Regions from separate parts of the Micromonospora sp. NPDC048871 genome, predicted to be linked through region 1. Evidence: riboswitches for the same ligand, from Rfam matches in the RefSeq annotation. Region 1 holds a riboswitch; the other holds the start of a gene.
What was found. A riboswitch is a leader RNA that binds a small molecule or an ion and turns the genes downstream of it on or off. The one in region 1 is predicted to bind thiamine pyrophosphate.
Positions count from the first base shown of each region.

Region 2: linked by a shared signal. The riboswitch ahead of ACGFIK_RS24765 (ECF transporter S component) and the one ahead of thiE (thiamine phosphate synthase) in region 1 are both predicted to bind thiamine pyrophosphate.

Region 1 is NZ_JBICUM010000009.1:138,770-148,827, reverse strand. Features, by position in the region: gene ACGFIK_RS20340 (ThuA domain-containing protein) at 1-2,743, opposite strand, end outside; TPP riboswitch at 3,120-3,229, shown strand; gene thiE (thiamine phosphate synthase) at 3,224-3,850, shown strand; gene thiO (glycine oxidase ThiO) at 3,844-4,992, shown strand; gene thiS (sulfur carrier protein ThiS) at 4,983-5,183, shown strand; gene ACGFIK_RS20320 (thiazole synthase) at 5,189-5,962, shown strand; gene ACGFIK_RS20315 (thiamine phosphate synthase) at 5,986-6,654, shown strand; gene thiD (bifunctional hydroxymethylpyrimidine kinase/phosphomethylpyrimidine kinase) at 6,651-7,439, shown strand; gene thiC (phosphomethylpyrimidine synthase ThiC) at 7,456-9,048, shown strand; gene ACGFIK_RS20300 (hypothetical protein) at 9,084-10,058, opposite strand, start outside.
Region 2 is NZ_JBICUM010000015.1:17,191-27,248, reverse strand. Features, by position in the region: gene ACGFIK_RS24775 (energy-coupling factor transporter transmembrane component T) at 1-234, opposite strand, end outside; gene ACGFIK_RS24770 (ABC transporter ATP-binding protein) at 231-1,676, opposite strand; gene ACGFIK_RS24765 (ECF transporter S component) at 1,810-2,400, opposite strand; TPP riboswitch at 2,470-2,575, opposite strand; gene ACGFIK_RS24760 (permease) at 2,852-3,841, shown strand; gene ACGFIK_RS24755 (TIGR03943 family putative permease subunit) at 3,838-4,554, shown strand; gene ACGFIK_RS24750 (alpha/beta hydrolase) at 4,581-5,411, shown strand; gene ACGFIK_RS24745 (DUF6328 family protein) at 5,526-6,026, shown strand; gene ACGFIK_RS24740 (hypothetical protein) at 6,083-6,721, opposite strand; gene ACGFIK_RS24735 (Fur family transcriptional regulator) at 6,761-7,159, opposite strand; gene ACGFIK_RS24730 (metalloregulator ArsR/SmtB family transcription factor) at 7,156-7,455, opposite strand; gene ACGFIK_RS24725 (metal ABC transporter permease) at 7,493-8,362, opposite strand; gene ACGFIK_RS24720 (ABC transporter ATP-binding protein) at 8,359-9,123, opposite strand; gene ACGFIK_RS24715 (metal ABC transporter substrate-binding protein) at 9,120-10,058, opposite strand, start outside.

The DNA.
Region 1 (10,058 bases):
TGGCCGAGAAGTACTCGGCCTCCTTGCGCTTGGGCTGGAGGATCTTCAGGGCCCGGCCGGTCTGCGGCTCGGCTCCGTCGGAACCACCCCGGTCGGTGTAGGTCGCCTCCAGCACGGTGAAGACGTTCGCGTCCGCCCCGTGACCGTCGGCCAGCTGGGTCTGCACCGTGCCGGTGCAGCCGGTGTGCCGCTCCAGGGGATGGGCGTGCTCGTCGTGGCCCAGCAGCACCTGGAGTTCGACCTCGTCGCAGTCGATCGTGCCGTCCTCCGGGTCGGTCACCCGGATGGTGTACGCGACCTGGTCACCCCAGGAGAAGAAGCCGCCGTCCGGGGGGAACTCGATGGTGACGGTCGGGGCGGTGTTGCCGACCGTGATCGGCACGTTCGCCACCGCGCTGCGGCCCGCCGGGTTGGTCACCCGCAACTGCGCGGTGTAGCTGCCGGACCGGGTGTACGTGTGGGTCGGGTTGGCCTGGGTGGAGGTGCCACCGTCACCGAAGGTCCAGGCGTAGGTGAGGGTGCCACCGTCCGGGTCGCGGGAACCGGCGCTGGAGAAGGTGACCGCCAGCGGGGGAGCCCCCGAGGTGGGGGTCGCCGCGGCCACCGCGATCGGGGCACGGGCCCCGGCGGTGTAGTCGATCCGGTAGACCCCGGAGTTGTCGTTGTCGCCGCCGAAGCCGCTACCCCACTCGATCAGGTACAACGCGCCGTCGGGGCCGAACTCCATGTCCATCGGCCGGACGAAGGTCATCTGGTCGAGGATCCGGTTGATGTCCACGAGGGTCTTGCCGTCCCGGCTGACCTGCATGGTGTACATCCGCGACTGGTTCCACTCGCCGAAGATCGACTTACCGTCGAAGTAGGCCGGCCACTGGCGGCGCGACGAGATGGTCGGGTCGAACCGGTAGACCGGGCCGGCCATGGGCGCTCCGCCGCCGCCGATCTCCGGGAAGCGGCTGTCGCCGCCGTAGCCGTAGTCCACCGTGGCCGGGATGGCCGCCGGCAGGTTGGTCAGACCGGTGTTGTTGGGGGAGTTGTTCACCGGCGCGGAGCAGTTGAACTTGGCCCCGCTCGGCCCGGACGGGAACTGGTAGTCGTTGTACGCCTGGTTGTTGCCGTGGCAGTACGGCCAGCCGAAGTTGCCCGGCCGGTCGACGATGTTCCACTCCACCAGGCCCTCCGGGCCCCGGTTGGCGTTGGTGGTGGTGGCGTCCGGGCCGTAGTCGGCGACGTAGAGCACATTGGTCACCGGGTCGATGCCGATCCGGAAGGGGTTGCGCAGCCCCATCGCGTAGATCTCCGGACGGGTCCGGGCGGTGCCCGGGGCGAACAGGTTCCCGCTCGGGATGGTGTACGTCCCGTCGGCCTGGGGCCGGATCCGCAGCACCTTGCCGCGCAGGTCGTTGGTGTTGCCGGCGGTACGCTGGGCGTCGTAGTCCGCGCGCCCGGAGCGCTCGTCCAAGGGGCTGTATCCGCTGGACTCGAAGGGGTTGGTGTTGTCCCCGGTGGCCAGGTACAGGTTGCCGGCCGAGTCGAAGGTCATCGTCCCGCCCATGTGGCAGCAGGTGTTGCGCTGGGTGGGCACCTCCAGGACGACCCGTTCGCTGGACGCGCTGATCGTGTCACCGGTGACGGTGAACCGGGACAGGTAGTTGCGGGACCCGCCCGCGCTCGGGGCGTAGTAGAGCCAGATCCACCCGTTGCTGCTGAAGTTGGGGTCGAGGCGGATGCCCAGCAGGCCGTCCTCGTTGCCGGCGAAGACACTCAGCCGCAGGGCGGTGACGGTCTGCCCGGTGTCCGGCTTGATGATCTGGACCCGGCCGTCGCGCTCGATGTAGAAGACCCGCCCGTCCTCGGCGATGTCCAGCTCCATCGGGTTGCTGGTGTTGCTGTCCAGCGTCACCTTCTCGAAGTTGGCGGCCCGACCGGCGCCGCAGTCGGCGTGCACCACCCCGGCCGCGGTCTGGATGCCGCCGAGCAGGTGCTGGAGGAACTCGGCGTTGGCGAAGGACTCCTGGGTGTGCCCGCCACCGGTGTACCAGGACCGGCCACCGTCGTAGTTCTGGCACCAGGCGATCGGGTGGTCGTGCCCCATCGCTCCGCTGCCCGGGCTGTAGCTGCGCTCGTCCAGCGAGGCCAGCACCTGCACCTGACGGGCGCGGGGGTTGGTGCGGAAGTTGTACCACTCGTCGAAGCGGGACCACCGGTCCGGCAGGTGCCGGGTCGACTCGTGGGTGGTGTCCTCGACCTTCACGGTGGCGGTCTGGTTGGCCGGGTGGCTGTTGAAGTAGGCCCCGACCAGTTGGCCGTACCAGGCCCAGTCGTACTCGGTGTCGGAGGCGGCGTGCACCCCGACGTATCCGCCACCGGCCCGGATGTAGCGCTCGAAGGCCGACTGCTGAGTGGCGTTGAGCACGTCACCGGTGGTCGACAACCAGATGACCGCCTTGAACCTGGCCAGGTTGGTGTCGGTGAAGGCGGCACCGTCCTCAGTGGTGACGACGGTGAAGTTGTTCGCGGTGCCGAGCTGTTGGATGGCCCGGATGCCGGCGGGAATCGAGTCGTGGCGGAACCCGGCGGTCTTGGAGAACACCAGGACGGAGAACGGCTCCGCCGCCGCGGCCTGAGCGGTGGTGGGGGCGGCGGCCTGGGTGGTGGTACGGCCGGCGGCCTGGGCGGCTGTGGGGCGGGCGATCGGGAACGGCGCGGCGGTCAGAACGAGTGCCAGGGCGAGTAGCGCCACGGCTAACGGGTCGAGCGTTGCTCGCCCGCGGCTGAGTCGGGGCACGAAGATCTCCTCTTTCCGTGTAGGACGGGTCGGAGCGGACGTCGGTGGCTACTCCGGGTCGGTCCGAGTGCTCGTACCTGACGGTGAGGGTCTGGCTGCCGAGGAACTGAGCCGATCAATCAAATTTCCTTTGATCGATCGGTTTCGGGCAAGACTCATTGATGTAACAGATTGGTAACGAGGCGTCCTTCAATTGGCATGAGTCACTGCATATCCGGGTCCCTTGTGGTCGCCGGTCGAGGGCAAGACGGTCGAGTCCGGCCAGCTCGCGGGGTCGGCCGGGGCAGGTCCGGGGGTTGGCGGCGCAGCCGAAACGACGTACGGTGACACCCAACGAACCCACGGGAGCCCGGTGTACCGGGCTGAGAGGGGGGCTGCCAGCCCCCGACCGTCGAACCTGATCCGGGTAATGCCGGCGCAGGGAGGAGTGTTGCCGTGCCGTCCCTCGGACGACTGCATCTGATCACCGACACCCGACCGGGGCGGGATGCGCTGGCCGTGCTCGCGGCCGTCCTGCCGGTGGCCCACCCCGAGCTGGTGGTCCAGGTCCGGGCCGAGGACGCCGTCACCGACCGGGAGGCGTACGAGCTGACCTGCCGGGTGCTCGCCCGCTGCCGGCCGTACGGCGTCACCTGCCTGGTCAACGACCGCCTGCATGTGGCGTTGGCGGCGGGGGCCGCCGGCGGTCATGTCGGCGCGGAGGACCTGCCGGTGGCGGCGGCCCGGCAGGTGCTCGGCCCGCAGGCGGTGCTGGGCGCCACCGCCCGGGAGCCGGTTTCCGCCGCCGAGGCGGTCGCCGCCGGAGCCAGCTATCTGGGCGTGGGCCCCTGCCACGCCACCACCACGAAGGACGGCCTGCCCCCGGCGATCGGGGTGGCCGGCGTCCGGGCGGTGGTCGAGGCGGTCGCCGTGCCGGTGATCGCCATCGGGGGAGTGACGGCGGCGGACGTACCCGGGTTACGGGCCGCCGGCGTGTACGGGGTGGCGGTGGTCGGCGCGCTCTCCGCAGCCGCCGATCCCGCCCACGCCGCAGCCGACCTGGTCAGGGCGCTGACGTGTTAAGCAGGGGCCCTTCCTATACCGGAGACGTTAAGCGGGGGCCCTTCCTTGCACCGCAGGTGGCGGTGGTGGGGGCGGGGCCGATCGGGTTGGCGATCGCCTGGCGGTGCGCGGCCCGGGGGCTGCGGGTCGTGGTGCACGATCCGGCTCCAGGGTCGGGAGCCTCCCAGGTGGCCGCCGGGATGCTGGCGCCGGTGGCGGAGGCGTACTTCGGTGAACACGAACTGACCGGGCTGCTCACCGAGTCCGCTCGACGCTGGCCGGCCTTCGCCGCCGAGCTGACCGAGGCCAGCGGCCTGGACATCGGGTACCGGACCGAGGGCACCCTGATGGTCGGGCTGACCGCCGACGACCTGGCCGAGGCGCGGCGGCTGTGGGCGTACCAGCAGGGTCTGGGTCTGCCGGTGACCCCGCTGCGGCCCTCCCAGTTGCGCGAGCATGAACCGGCGCTGGCCCCCCGGGTTCGCGGGGGTGCCCTCGCCGCCACCGATCACCAGGTCGATCCGCGTCGGCTGGTACCGGCGCTGCGGCTGGCCGCCGAGCGGGCCGGCGCGGTGCTGGTCACCGAGCCGGTGGGGCGACTGTCCGAGGTGTCCGCCGAGGTGACCGTGGTCGCCGCCGGCTGCGGCACCGCCGCCCTGACCGGGCTGCCGGTCCGCCCGGTGAAGGGCCAGGTGCTGCGGCTGCGTACCCCGGATGGCGGCCCGCCGGGCTTCCGGCACGTCATCCGGGGGTACGCCGACGGCGAGCACGTCTACCTGGTCCCGCGCGAGTGCGGTGAGGTCGTGGTCGGTGCCACCGTCGAGGAACGCTCCGACCTGGCGGTCTCCGCCGGTGCGGTGCTGCGGCTGCTGCGGGCCGCAATCGACCTGCTGCCCGAACTGGCCGAGTACGACCTGGTGGAGACGATCGCCGGGCTGCGCCCCGGCACCCCGGACAACGCCCCGATCCTGGGGCCGCTGCCCGACCGCCCGCAGGTGCTGGCGGCCACCGGTCACCACCGGCACGGAATCGTGCTGACCCCGGTCACCGCGGACCTGATCACCGGCCTGATCACCGGGGCGGAAGCGGACGAGTCGATGCTCAATCCCTTCCGGGCCGACCGGTTCCGTCCGGACAGCAAGGAGGACGACAGATGGAGTTGACGGTCAACGGAGTCGGGCAGGTGGTGCCCGACGGCGCCACGGTCGCTGAACTGGTACGACAGGTCACGCCGCAGCACCGGGGGGTGGCCGTGGCGGTCAACGGCGAGGTGGTGCCGCGTACCGGATGGCCGGCGACCGTGCTGCACGGCGGCGACCAGGTAGAGGTGCTCAGCGCCGCCCAGGGCGGGTGACCAGGATGGACGGCTTCGAGATCGGCGGTACCCGGTTCGGGTCCCGGCTGATCCTGGGTACCGGCGGAGCGGCCAACCTGCACGTGCTCGAACAGGCGATCCGGGCCTCCGGCACCGAGCTGGTCACCCTGGCCCTGCGCCGGGTGGACACCGTCCCCGGCGGCTCCGGAGGTCTGCTGGACCTGCTGGACCGGTGCGGGGTGCGACTGCTGCCGAACACGGCCGGCTGCTACACCGCCCGGGAAGCCGTGAAGGTGGCGCACCTGGCCCGGGACGCCTTCGACACCGACTGGGTCAAACTGGAGGTGATCGGCGACGAGCGGACCCTGCTGCCCGACGGGGTGGAACTGCTGCGCGCCGCCGAGGAACTCGTCGCCGACGGATTCACCGTGCTGCCGTACACCTCGGATGATCCGATCCTGGCTCGTCGGCTGGCCGACGTCGGTTGCGCGGCGGTGATGCCGGCGGGCTCGCCGATCGGGTCCGGGCTGGGGGTGTCCAACCCCCACCACATCCGGCTGATCCGGCAGAGCATCGAGGTGCCGGTGATCCTGGACGCCGGGATCGGTACCGCCTCGGACGCGGCGTTGGCCATGGAGCTGGGCTGCGACGCGGTGTTGCTGGCCAGCGCGGTGACCCGGGCCGCGGACCCGGTGGCGATGGCCACCGCGATGCGCCACGCGATCACCGCCGGTCGCCTGGCCGCCGGTGCCGGCCGCATCCCCCGCCGCTTCCACGCCCTGGCCAGCACCCCCGACGAAGGCCGCCCCGAGCTATGACCCCGCACCCGGGCGCCGACGGCTTGTCCGGGCCCCGGACCGTCTCCGGCGTGGTGGTGCTGACGGACCGGCGGGTTACCCGGCGGCCGTTGGCGGAGGTGGTGGCGGCGGCCGTGGCCGGGGGCGTGCGTTGGGTGCTGCTGCGCGAGAAGGACCTGCCCCGCGCCGAACGGTTCGCCCTCGCCGCCGACCTGCGGCCGATCGTGGCCGAGGCCGGCGGCACCCTGATCGTCGCCGGCCCCGACCCCCTGCTGCCCACCGAGCCCGCCGCCGGCGGGGTCGTGGGGGCGGAGCCTGTGGTGGCGGTGCACCTGTCGGCGGGTGACCCCGGTCCGCCGCTGGGGGCCGACCTGGTCGGTCGGTCCTGTCACGACGAGGCGGAACTGCGTCGGCTGCGCACCGAGGACTACGTCACCCTCTCGCCGGTCTATCCGACCAGGACCAAACCCGGCTACGGGCCGGCGTTGGGGCCGGCGGGACTGGCCGGGTTGATCCGGCTGAGCCCGGTGCCGGTGCTGGCGCTCGGCGGCATCGAGACACCGGCCCAGGTACGCGCCTGTAGGCAGGCCGGCGCCGTCGGCGTCGCCGTCCTCGGCGCGATCATGCGTTCCCCTGACCCGCAGCAGACCGCTGCCGAACTGACCAGCGCCTTCCAGGCAGCTTCGACCAGCAATGTTGAGGAAGACAGATGACCCCTACCACCGTGCTCACCGTGGCCGGCTCGGACTCCGGCGGCGGCGCCGGCATCCAGGCCGACCTGAAGGTCTTCGCCGCCCTCGGCGCCTACGGCACGAGTGTGCTCACCGCGGTCACCGCGCAGAACACCCGAGGTGTGGACGCCGTCCTGCCGCTGCCCCCGCAGACGGTCACCGAACAGTTGGACAGCGTGCTGTCCGACTTCGCGGTGCGGGCGGTCAAGACCGGGATGCTGGGTACGCCGGCGGTGGCGGGTGCGATCGCCGACGCGGCGGCGGCCGGGCGACTGCCGCAGCTCGTCGTCGATCCGGTGCTGGTGGCCACCAGCGGACACCGCCTCGGGGTGGTGGCGGCGGTCGAGCGGCTGTTGCCGTACGCCCGGGTGGCGACCCCGAACAGCGCGGAGGCCGCGGCTCTCACCGGGGCTGCCGTGACGGATCTGGCGGAGATGACGACGGCCGCCCGGGCCCTGGCCGCCGGCGGCCCGGAGTGGGTGATCGTGACCGGCGGTGATGTGGACACCGGCGGCGAGGCCCTGGATGTGCTGCACGGCCCGGAGGGCACGACCGTGCTGCGGGCCCCCCGGGTGCCGACCCGGCACAGCCACGGGACCGGGTGTTCGTTCTCGGCGGCGACCGCGGTGCGGTTGGCCATGGGCGATCCGGTGGCGGTGGCGGTGGCGAAGGCCAAGAAGTACGTGAGCCGGGCGCTGGCCGGCGCGCGGAACTGGGAGTTGGGTGCGGGACGCGGTCCGTTGGACCACTTTGGCTGGTCCGCCTGAGTACAGGGAGGCTGTCATGCAGGTACGGCGCAAGGTGTACGTCGAGGGCTCGCGGCCGGAGATCCGGGTGCCGTTCGCGGAGGTGGAGCTGACCGGGGACAACCCACCCGTACGGCTCTACGACACCTCCGGTCCGGGCTCCGACCCGCAGGTGGGGCTGTCCCCGCTGCGTGGGCCGTGGATCGCCGAGCGGGGGGATGTGGCCCCGGTACGCGGTCCGGGCACCCCCCTGGCGGGGGCGGACGGCAAACGGCCGACCCAGCTCGGGTACGCCCGGGCCGGGGTGGTCACCCCGGAGATGGAGTTCGTGGCGATCCGGGAGGGCATGTCACCGGAGTTCGTCCGGGAGGAGATCGCGTCCGGGCGGGCGGTGCTGCCGCTGAACGTCAACCACCCGGAGTGCGAGCCGGCCATCATCGGCAAGGCATTCCTGGTCAAGGTGAACGCCAACATCGGCACCTCGGCGGTCAGTTCCTCCGTTGCCGAGGAGGTGGAGAAGCTGACCTGGGCTACCCGGTGGGGCGCGGACACCGTGATGGACCTGTCCACCGGCAAGCGAATCCACGAGACCCGGGAGGCGATCGTGCGCAACTCGCCGGTGCCGATCGGCACGGTGCCGATCTACCAGGCGCTGGAAAAGGTCGGCGGTGACCCGGTCAAGTTGAGCTGGGAGGTCTTCCGGGAGACCGTGATCGAACAGGCCGAGCAGGGCGTGGACTACATGACCGTGCACGCCGGGGTGCTGCTGCCGTACGTGCCGTTGGCGGTGGACCGGGTGACCGGCATCGTGTCCCGGGGCGGGTCGATCATGGCGGCCTGGTGCCTGGCGCACCACGAGGAGAACTTCCTCTACACCAACTTCCGGGAACTGTGCGAGATCCTGGCCCGCTACGACGTGACCTTCTCCCTCGGCGACGGGCTGCGGCCGGGGTCGATCGCGGACGCCAACGACGAGGCCCAGTTCGCCGAGCTGCGTACCCTGGGCGAGCTGACGAAGATCGCCTGGGAGTACGACGTACAGGTGATGATCGAGGGCCCGGGTCACGTGCCGATGCACAAGATCAAGGAGAACGTGGACCTCCAGCAGGAGTGGTGCCACGAGGCCCCCTTCTACACCCTGGGCCCGCTGACCACGGACATCGCACCCGCGTACGACCACATCACCTCGGCCATCGGGGCGGCGATGATCGGCATGTTCGGCACCGCGATGCTCTGCTACGTGACCCCGAAGGAGCACCTGGGCCTGCCGGACCGGGACGACGTCAAGGCGGGCGTGATCGCGTACAAGATCGCGGCCCACGCGGCCGACCTGGCCAAGGGGCACCCGGGCGCTCAGGCCTGGGACGACGCCCTGTCCAAGGCGCGGTTCGAGTTCCGCTGGGAAGACCAGTTCAACCTGTCCCTGGACCCGGAGACCGCACGGTCGTACCACGATGCGACGCTGCCGGCCGAACCGGCGAAGACGGCCCACTTCTGCTCGATGTGCGGGCCGAAGTTCTGCTCCATGAAGATCACCCAGGATCTCAAGGAGTACGCCGCCCGGGGCATGAAGGACAAGTCCGACGAGTTCCTGGCCGCCGGCGGGCGGGTCTACCTGCCGCTGGCCTGACCGGTCCGCTCTGCCGGCCGGTCGCCGGGGTCGATTCAGTCCCGGTGGTGCCGGCCGGTCGAGCGCAGCGAGCGGCGGGACTTCTTCGGAGCGGGCTCGTCCTCGGCCACGGGTCGACCGAGCCCGGTCACCCAGTCCACGTACTCCTCGTCCTGGGCGGGCAGCGGCTCCTCGCCGTCGACCGTGCCGCCCGGGCGGGATCTGCCCCGCCGGAACAGGCCACGCAGACCCTTGTCGCGTTCCTCCCCGGGCTGGATGTCCTCCGGGGTGACCGCAGGTGGCTTGGTGAAGGCGGCGGACAGGTCACGGGCGGTGGCCGCCGGGTCGGTGGCGCGGGCCGGGGCGGCGGCGAAGGCCGCCGAGACCTCCGGTGTGGTGGTCTGCTGGTCCTCGGCCGGTGGCGGATCGGCCGGTCGGGCGGGCGCGAAGGCGTTCCACGGCGTTGCCGAGTTCAGTTCGGGCAACGACAGGCGGTGTCGGGGGCGTGGTGCCGGTTCGGGCCGCAAATCGGTGGGGGCCGAGTCGGTGAGGGTGAACGGGGACTGCGTCGGCCGGGCGCTGTCGTCCGGAGTGGCCGGGGCGTTCAGGTCAGGTTCGACGGGGCCGGTCGCCTCCGAGGAGGTGGCGGTAGGCGCGCTGGGGTCGGCTGGACTGTTGTCGTCACTGGTTTTGGTGGCCTCCGGCAGGACGACCGGTTTCGCCTGCTCGGGCTGTTGGTCCGCAGACTGCTCTGGCTGTGGCTGCACCGGGGCGGCCGTCGTACCGGCCCGGGGTTTGCGGGTCCGCCGGGGGGTCGGCGCCTTGCCCGCCGAAGCCTCGACTGGATCTGGCGCTGCTGACGCAGCCGGGGCGGGTGCCAGCGGCGAGCGGGCGGACCGCTTGGCCAGCGGAATGTCACTGCCGTCGCCCACCGGAGCGGAGTCCTCCGCAGGATCGACTGTCTCCGCCGCCGGGGTCGGTGCCCGCTGAGTCTCGACGGCCGACGTGGTGGCCGCCGTTGGCCCAGGTCC
Region 2 (10,058 bases), on a different contig from region 1:
CAGTACCCCACCAGCGGCGATCAACAACGGCCAGGCCCGGCGGAACAGCACCCGGTAACGCACCCCGAACAACGGCAGTACCGCCAATTCCACCGCCAGGGCGATCGCCGGTGTCACCGGATCCAGCGTCGCCAGCAGCGGGAACGCGAACAGCAGCGCCGCGGCCAGCTTGGCCACCGGATTGCGGCGGGCCAGCGGGGCGTCCGGCCGGGCGACCGGTTCAAGGTCGATCATCGATCCTCCGCCGCCCGCCGGGTCTCGCCAGTCGGCTGCAGCGTCAGGGTGCGGTCGGCCAGTGCGGCGACGAAGTCGGCGTCGTGGGTGACCGTCACCAGGCCGTGGCCGCCGTCGCGCAGCTGTGCGAAGAGGTCCACCAACTCCCGCCAGGTCCGCCGGTCCTGCCCGAAGGTGGGCTCGTCGCAGATCAACAGCCGGGGCGCGGTGGCCAGCGCGGTCGCCACACTCAGCCGCCGCGCCTCGCCACCGGAGAGGGTGTACGGGTTGGCCCCGGCCAGCTTGTCCAACCGCAGCCGGTGCAGCAACTCGTCCACCCGGTCGCGGATCGTCGCCTCGCCGGCACCGGTACGCCGGGGGCCCAGGGCCAGTTCGTCGAAGACCGTACTGGTGACGAACTGGTGCTCCGGATCCTGGAACACCGAGCCGATCCGGCGGGCCAGTGCCGGTGCGCGCCAGCGGTGCGGTGGCCGGTGGGCGTCCGCCCCGGCCAGCTCCGCGCTGGCCGACAGCCGTCCGGTACCCGGCTTGCCCAGTCCGCCGAGCAGCAACGCCAGGGTGGACTTGCCGGCACCGTTGGGACCGAGCACGGCCAGCGCCTCACCTGCGCGTACGGTCAGATCGGTGGAGGCCAGCCGGGGCGGCTGGCCGAGCCCGTCGGCGGTGAGTAACACCTCGCCGGCCGGGGTGGTGGCCTGGCGCGGGGGAAGCTGGCGGCCCGGCACCCAGACCCCCTCGGCGGCCAGGGCGTCCCCGTGGGCGGCGAAGACCTGATCCGGTGGGCCGTCGGCCCGCACCCCGCCGCCGGGTTCGAGTACCACCACCCGGTCCACCAGGGGCAGGGCGTCGGAGATCCGGTGCTCGACCAGGATCAGGGTGGTGTCGCCGCCGACCGCGCGGGCGATCGCGGTGCGGACCAGGTCCGCCCCGGCCGGGTCGAGGTTGGCGGTGGGCTCGTCGAGCAGCAGCAGGTCGGGGCGGAGTGCTAGGGCCCCGGCCAGGGCCAGCCGCTGCTGTTCGCCGCCGGAGAGTGCCGCGGTGGGGCGGTCCCGGTGGTACGGGAACCCGACCCGGTGCAGCGCCTCGTCCACCCGGGGCCAGATCTGGGCCGCCGGTACCCCCCGGTTCTCCAGCCCGAACGCCACATCGTCGCCGCTGCGGGCCATGACGAGTTGGGACTGCGGATCCTGGAAGACGATGCCGACCCGTTCCCGGGTCTCGGTCGGGGGGCGACCGTCGATCTCGATGGTGCCCTCCTGCTCACCGGAGTCCTCCGGCAGCAGCCCCGCCAGCGCCGCCAGCAGAGTGCTCTTGCCCGCCCCGGAGGGCCCGAGCAGCAACACCCGCTCGCCCCGCCGCACCCGCAGGTCCACCCCCCGCAGGGCCCAGGCCCGCCGCCCCGCATGCCGCCACCCAAACCCCCGCACCCAAACCCCACCCACCCCCACCACTCCTCTCCTCCCCTCACTGCTTCCCAACCCCCACCCCCGATCGTTGCGGTGATCAAGAAGTTTGCGTCTGGAATCGCGGCTCGCCAGACGCAAACCTCTTGATCAACAGGAGTGAAGGGTGGTGTTAGACGAGGGGGCGGTTGCGGCCGGCGGGGAAGCGGTCCAGGACGCCGGTGCCGGCGAGCGCCTTGGTGAGGGCGTAGCCGCCGGCGCCGGCTACCACGGTGGCGCTGACCACGGTGAGCAGCGCGTACGGGATCCGGTAGCTGCCCAGCTCGTACGCGGTGTTCCAGACGAAGAAGTCGAACAGGGCGGCACCCAGACCGGTCAGCGCGCCGGCCAGCAGTGCGGTCGGCAGCCGGAAGGAGCGGTACCGGAAGGCGGCGAAGGCGAGTTCCGCACCGAGACCCTGGATCAGACCCTGGACGATGGTGACACCGCCCCACTCCGAGCCCAGCAGTGCGGAGACCGTAGCCGCGACCGCCTCGCAGAACAGCGCGGCACCCGGCTTACGGATCACCAGCCCGCCGAGCACCGCCGGGACCAGCCAGACCCCGTACATGATGGCCTGGCTGGCCGGGAAGAAGGCGAAGGCGGGGTCCGCGACCCGCCAGACCGCGCCCCAGGCCCAGAAGATCACGCCGAAGGCGACCGCGATCACTGCGGCCACGACGATGTCGATGGTGCGCCACCGGTTGGTGGTCGGTTGGCTCATGATTGCTCCCAGTCCAGTGTCGAACCAGGTAAGACGCACGCCGCGCCCGACGGCACCGGGCCGTGGCGGGCAGGAGGTGGACCGAACTCCCTGCGCTGGCATTACCCAGATCAGGTACGGAGGGTCTGCGGGCGAACCCGCACTCTCAGCGCTGTGCGCTCCCCTGTCGGAGGTGAAGTTGTCTCGCCGACGCTAACACCTTTAAAGATCAACAGGCAACGTGATCTAGCAGGTCGGGCCGGGTGCGGCCCGGTCGAGGTCGCCAAGGGGGTACGCCCACCCGGCGGATCCCCCCGTTTGGCCGACATCCATCGACCTCACCGTCCCCGGCCGGTACTCTCAGCCCGCCGAACCATCGGGGTGAAGAGACGGCAGGGTGAGCACAGACACGAATCAAGCCGTACCGGTCGACGAACCGCAGAACGGTCCGACCGGCACCGCCACCGACCCCGTGCCTCAGCCGGGCAGTGGGGTGCTGCGGCGATGGGTCGGTGACCGGGTCGGCTCCGTGGAGGTGCTGGCCGGGCTGCTGATCCTGCTGGTCATCTTCCGTGATCCGCTGGCCGGGGCGTTGGACGATCCGCGCCTGCAGACCTGGACCACCGTGTTCGTCTCGATCATGGTGCAGGCGGTGCCCTTTCTGGTCTTCGGAGTGCTGCTCTCGGCCGTGATCGCGGTCTTCGTACCCCGGTCGTTCTGGGCCCGGGCGCTGCCCCGACACCCGGCCCTGGCGGTACCGGCGGCCAGCGCGGCCGGGGTGGTGCTGCCCGGCTGCGAGTGCGGCTCCGTACCGATCGCCGGTTCCCTGATCCGCCGGGGGGTCACCCCGGCCGCCGCCCTGGCCTTCCTGCTGGCCGCACCGGCGGTCAACCCGATCGTGCTGACCGCCACCGCGGTCGCCTTCCCGAACAACCCCGAGATGGTCCTCGCCCGAGGCCTGGCCAGCCTCGTGGTGGCCATGGTGATGGGCTGGCTGTGGCTGCGACTGGGTCGCACCGAGTGGATCAGGATGCCGCGCCGACCGGAGCTGGAGGACCCCCGCCGGGGTCGGGCCTTCTGGGCCGCCGTCCGGCACGACGTCACCCAGGCCGGTGGCTTCCTGGTGCTCGGTGCGATGGCCGCCGCCAGCATCAACGTCCTGGTGCCGGAACGATGGTTGCAGACCCTCGCCGACAACCCCTGGCTGTCCGTCCTGGTGCTGGCGATTCTCGCCGTACTGTTGTCGCTCTGCTCCGAGGCGGACGCCTTCGTGGCGGCCTCGCTGTCCCAGTTCTCCCTGACCTCCCGACTGGTCTTCCTGGTGGTGGGGCCGATGGTCGACCTCAAGCTGATCTCGATGCAGGCCGGTGTCTTCGGGCGCCGATTCGCCTTCCGGTTCGCCCCGGCCACCTTCGCGGTGGCCCTGCTGGTCGCCGCCGGGGTCGGGGTGGTGCTGCTGTGAACCGGCAGGCCCAGGGGGTGCTCCTGCTGCTGTTCGGCGGGGCGGTGCTGCGGGCCAGCCTCACCGACCTCTACCTGCGCTATGTCAAGGAAGGGCTGCGACCCTTCCTGATCGCCGCCGGCCTGCTGCTGGTGGTCGCCGCGATCATGACCCTGTGGTACGAGCTGCGCCCGGCCGCCGATGATCCCGCCGTGGAGCATGACGGGCACCCCCACCACGAACCCCGGGTGGGTTGGCTGCTCATCCTGCCGGTGCTCGGCCTGCTGCTGGTGGCCCCACCAGCTCTGGGCTCGTACGCGGCCAGCCAGTCCGGCACCGCCCTGAACGCCCCGCGACAGTCGGACTACCCGCCCCTGCCCGACGCCGACCCGGCACCGGTCAGCGTCCTGGACTACGCGGCGCGGGCCCTGTTCGACCGGGGCGCCTCGATCGGCGACCGGCGGGTGCAGTTGACCGGCTTCCTCACCACCGGCGGGGACGGCCGACCGATTCTGGCCCGCATGGTGCTGTCCTGCTGCGCGGCCGACGGGCGGCCGGTCAAGCTCGGGCTCACCGGCGAGGTGCCGGTCGGGTTGCCGGACGACACCTGGGTGGAGGTGGTCGGCCGGTACAGCGACCGGATCGGTCGTGACCCGGTCAACGACGCCGAGATCCCGTACCTCCAGGTCGAGTCCTGGCGGCGGATACCCACCCCCAAGCAGCAGTACGACTGAGCGCCGACCTCGGTAGGCTGCCGTTCATGCACATCGACGCCCGAGGTCTGCGGTTCGACGTCGTCGCCGGTGGCCCGCAGGACGGTGCACCGGTGCTGCTGCTGCACGGTTTCCCGCAGCACGCGGGCGAGTGGAACGACGTGACGACGACCCTGCACGTGGCCGCTCTGCGCACCTACGCGGTCAACCAGCGCGGCTACTCCCCGGGTGCCCGCCCGACCTCCGTGGAGGCGTACCGGCTGGCGGAGTTGGTAGCCGACGCGGCCGCCATCCTGGACGCCCTCGGTGTCGACTCCGCCCATGTGGTGGGGCACGACTGGGGTGCCGTGGTCGCCTGGGCGCTGGCCGCCGGGCATCCGGAGCGGGTCCGCACCCTGACCGCCGTCTCCGTGCCCCATCCGGCCGCCATGGCGTACGCCCTCGCCGAGGACTCGCAGCAGAAGGCGCGCTCGGCGTACATGATGCTGTTCCGTCGGCCCGGGGTGGCCGAGAAGACCCTGCTTGCCCTGAAGGCCCGAGGGCTGCGCGGGATGCTGCGCGGGGTCGGGGATCCGGCGCGGGTGTCCACGTACGCCGAACCGATGCGCGAACCCGGCGCCCTGACCGCCGCCCTGAACTGGTACCGGGCGATGTCCCAGGCGGACCTGGCGGCGATCGGCCCGGTGACCGTGCCGACCACCTTCGTGTGGAGCGACCGGGACGTGGCGATCGGGCGTACCGCCGCCGAGGCCTGCGCTAGCCACGTACGTGGGGACTACCGGTTCGTGGAACTGGCCGGGGTCAGCCACTGGATTCCGGACCAGGTACCGACCCGACTGGCCGAGGCCATCGTGACCCGGGTCCGTTCCGTCGCCTGAGTACGGCGGGCGGTTGCTGTCGGAGGCGGTTTCGGAACGAGGGCGGTGGGGCAATCAGCGTTGCCGCCGTCGCCGAATCGCGCCGACGGCGTGCCGTACCCCCGGAGGTCAGCGGTGTCCAAGGAAACCGAGAAGCAGCGATGGCAGCGCAACTTCGCCGACCTGTTGCAGGAGTTGCGGGTAGCACAGACCGGCGTACAGATCCTCTTCGCCTTCCTGTTGACCCTGCCGTTCAGCAACGGCTTCGACGACACCACCCCGTTCCAGCGGGACGTCTACATCGTCGCCCTGCTCGCGGCGGCCGGCGCCACCGCGATGATCATCTCGCCGGTGGCGTTCCACCGGGCACTGTTCCGCCAGGGACGTAAGCCGGATCTGGTCCGGTTCGCCCACCGGATGGCCTCCGGTGGCCTGGCCCTGATGCTGATCGCGATGGTCAGCTCGGTCCTGCTGATCACGGACTTCGTGCTGGCCCGGCCGATCGCCTTCCTGCTCAGCGCGGTCACCGGCCTCTGGTTCCTCACCTTCTGGCTGATCCTGCCGTTCTCCCGCCGCAACTGGGGCGACGACGACATCGACGACGACGAAGACCCCAGCGGCCTGTCCAACGACTGACCCCGCCCCTGTTGATCAAGAGGTTTGCGGCAGGATCCGCGCCGCAAACCTCTTGATCAACGCGGGCGGGTGGGGGAGGAGGTCGGTGGGGTGGTGGGGGTGCGCAGGCCGAGGTGGCGTAGTTCCAGGGCGGCCAGGGCGGTGATGGTCTGCTCGTCGCCGTGCCGCCACGCCTGCGCCACGTCGGGGTCGATGCGGGTGAGTCGGCGGATCGGCTGGGTGGACAGGGCGCGCAGCGCGAGCAGGTCCCGCCCGGCGGGTGCGGTGGCCAGTGCCGCCGCCGAGCCGGCCCGACGCATCCAGCGCACCCGCAGCGGCAGCCACCCGAACACCACCAGCCCGAGCGGTACGATCGCCATCCCGACGGACAGCGCCAGAGCCAGTTGATCGACGAGTTCCTGCTGGTCCTGCCCGGCCTCGGCGAGGGACCGGGCCGCCTCGGCCGCCCGCTCGAAGGGCGCGGTCAACTCGTCGCCCACCAGCGGCACCCGGCCGACCTTCCCACCGGCCTCGGCCAGGTTGTCGGCCAGCCCACCGCCGGCCCCTTCCAGCTTCTGTCCCGGTACGGCCAGCCGCTGCACCAGATCGTGCAACCACAGAACCCCACGAATCGTCACGTACACCCAGGCGACGACGAGCAGATCGGTGAGCAACTGTCGCAGCGCCACCGGAAAGCGATCGGCATAAATCTTCACGCCGCCCACCCTGCCACGCTCACCCCACCGGGAGGAGGGTCAGGGGGTGCAGGTGGGGCAGGTGCCGAAGATCTCCAGGGTGTGGCTGACGTCGGTGAAGCCGTGCTGGGCGGCGACCTTGTCGGCCCAGGTCTCCACGGTGGGGCCGGCGACCTCGACCGTACGACCACAAGCCCGGCAGACCAGGTGGTGGTGGTGTCCCTCGCTGCACCTGCGGTAGAGGTGCTCGCCGCCCGGCGGGCGCATCACGTCGATCTCGCCTGCGTCGGCCATGCTCTGCAGGGTCCGGTAGACCGTGGTCAGGCCGACCCGTTCGCCGCGCTCGCGCAGCATCGCGTGCAGGTCCTGGGCACTGTGGAAGCCTTCCACCTCGCCCAGCAGGGCGTTGACAGCCGAGCGTTGCCGGGTGTTACGGACCGCCGTACCACCGTCGCTCATGATCCCTCCCCGGCATGGCTCACCGCGTCGGCCACGATGTGTGCCACATGCTCGTCGACCAGGCTGTACGCGATCTCCCGGCCGCGCCGGGAGCCGCGCACCACACCGGCGCCGCGCAGCACCCGCAGGTGCTGGGAGACCAGTGGCTGGGTGACGCCCAGGGTGTCGACCAACTCGTGCACGCAGCGCTCGCCCCCGGCCAGTTGGCTGACGATGGCCAGCCGGATCGGCGCGGAGAGGGCACGCAGCAGCTCACTGGCGCCCTCGTACGCGTCGTACCCGGATCCGCTGCTCACCCCGCAACGATAACCAGTGTCAGGAAGCCCGGGTTGGTCAGGATCGGTCGAGCACCACCTCGTGTGGCTCCGGTGCGGGCTCCGGCGCGGGCCGGGTCCGACGGATCCGGCGCCAGGCGGCGGCGAGCAGGGTGACCACCACGAAGGAGACGATCGCGAGCACCACCACGGAGGCGCCCGGGGCGGTGTCGGCCACCGCCGCCAGCCAGATGCCGGCCCCGGCGGCGAACAGCCCGAGGGCCATCGCCGCGGTCATGGTGGTGCGGAAACCTCGGGTGACCTGCTGGGCGGTGGCCACCGGCACCACCATCAGCGCACTGATCAGCAGGACCCCGACCGCCCGCATCGCGATCGTCACGGTGATCGCGGTGGTGACCGCCAGCAGCAGGTTCAGGGCCCGCACCGGCAGGCCGGAGACCCGGGCGTACTCCTCGTCCTGGCAGACCGCGAACAACGCCGGACGCAGGGCGATCATCGTGATCAGCACCGCCAGGCCGAGCGCCGCGATGGTGGCCAGGTCACCGCGAGATGTGGTGGTGAGGGCCCCGAACAGGTACGCGTTGAGGTTCGCGCTGGTGCTGTCGGACAGCCCCACCAGGACCACGCCACCGGCGATGCCGCCGTAGAAGAGCAGGGCCAGGGCCAGGTCCCCGGAGGTACGGCCCCGCTCCCGGATCAGCTCGATGGCCACCGCACCGATGACGGCAGCGATCACCGCCATGATCACCGGGGAGGTGCCGAAGAGCAGGCCGGCGCCGACACCGGTCAGGGCCACATGCCCGATGCCGTCCCCGATCAGGGCCAGCCGCCGCTGCACCAGGTAGATGCCGAGCGCCGGCGCGGCCACGCCGATCACCAGCGCCCCGATCAGGGCGTTCTGCATGTACTCGTACTGGAAGAGGTTCAATTCGTGCCCCACAACCCGGCGGGTTCCTCGGGACAGTGCGGATGCACGTGGTCGTGGTCGGGCGCCGCGTGGTGCCCGGCCGGTTCCGGCACCGCGCCGTCGTGCGCGATCAGACCCTGGTGTACGACGACCGCCCGGCTGATCAGGGGCTGGAGGGGGCCCAGTTCGTGGGCCACCAGCAGTACGGTGCCGCCGCCGTCGACGAAGGCGCGCAGCGCCTCGGCGAACGCCTCCTGACTGGCGGCGTCCACCCCGGCGGTGGGCTCGTCGAGCACCAGCAGTTCCGGCCGACCGGCCAGGGCGCGGGCGATCAGGGTGCGCTGCTGCTGTCCGCCGGAGAGGGTGGACACCGGGTCCTTCGCCCGGTCGGCGAGCCCGACGGCCCGCAGCGCCTCGGCCACGGCCTCCCGGTCGGCGCGCCCCGGCGGGCGCAGCACCCCCCGGCGGGCCAGCCGGCCGGAGGCGACCACCTCGCCCACCGTGGCCGGTACGCCACTGCCCGCGCCGAGCCGCTGCGGGACGTACCCGATGCGGTGCCACTGGCGGAACCGGCGGGCCGGCTCCCCGAAGAGGGTGACCGAGCCGGAGCTGAGCGGGACCAGCCCGAGCACGGCGCGGATCAGGGTGGACTTGCCGGAGCCGTTGGCGCCGAGGATCGCGACCACCTCACCGGCGGCCACGGTCAGCGAGACGTCCCGCAGCACGGGGCGGCCCTCGTAGCCGACCACCCCGCGCGTCAGAGTGATGACTTCGGTCGTCACGAGCAGCTCAACGCCGTCCGTAGGGTCTGCAGGTTGGTACGCATCACCGAAAGGTAGTCCTGTCCGCCGCCCTCGGCGGACAGACCCTCCAGGGGGTCCAGCACGGCGGTCTGCGCCCCCACCTCCCGGGCGATGGTCTCGGCGACCTTAGGGCTCACCAGGGTCTCGAAGAAGATCGTGGTGGCGCCGTGCTCGCGTGCCTCCTCGGTGACCGTGGCCAGCCGCTGCGGGGAGGGCTCGTCCTCGGGGGAGAGGCCGGTGATGCCGATCTGCTCCAACTGGTAGCGCTGGGCCAGGTACCCGAACGCGGTGTGGCTGACCACGATCTCCCGGCGCTGGCAGGTCTTCAGCCCCTCGGTGAACTCGGTGTCCAGCTTCTCCAACTCGGTGCGCAGGGCGCCCGCCCGCTGGGTGTACTCGTCGGCGTGGTCCGGGTCGACCGCGCCGAGCCGCTCGGCCAGCTTGTCGCCGATGGTGGCCAGCCGGGTCGGGTCGAGCCAGACGTGGGGGTCCTTCGCCCCGTCGGACTTCTCATCGGAGTGGTCGTGGTCATCACCATGGTCGTGGTCGTGGCCACCGGCGGTGGCGTCCAGCAGTGGCTCCACCTCGGCCACGTCGAAGGCGTGGTCGCCGCCGTGCTGCTCGATCGCCTCGTCCACGGCCGGCTGGAAGCCGTGCAGGAAGACGATCAGCTCCGCGTCGATGATCTGGCCGACCTGCCGCGGGTTCAGCTCCAGGTCGTGGGGCTCGGCGCCCGGGCGGGCCAGGTTGGTCACCGCCACGGCGTTCCCGCCGATCCGCTCGGCCAGGAACTGCAAGGGGTAGAAGCCGGCCACCACGTCAACCCGCTCCGGGTCGTTGCCGGCCGCCTCGTCGCCGGTGCAGCCGGTGACGAGGGTCAGGGCGAGCGCGGCAGTGGCCGCGGCCAGCGCCCG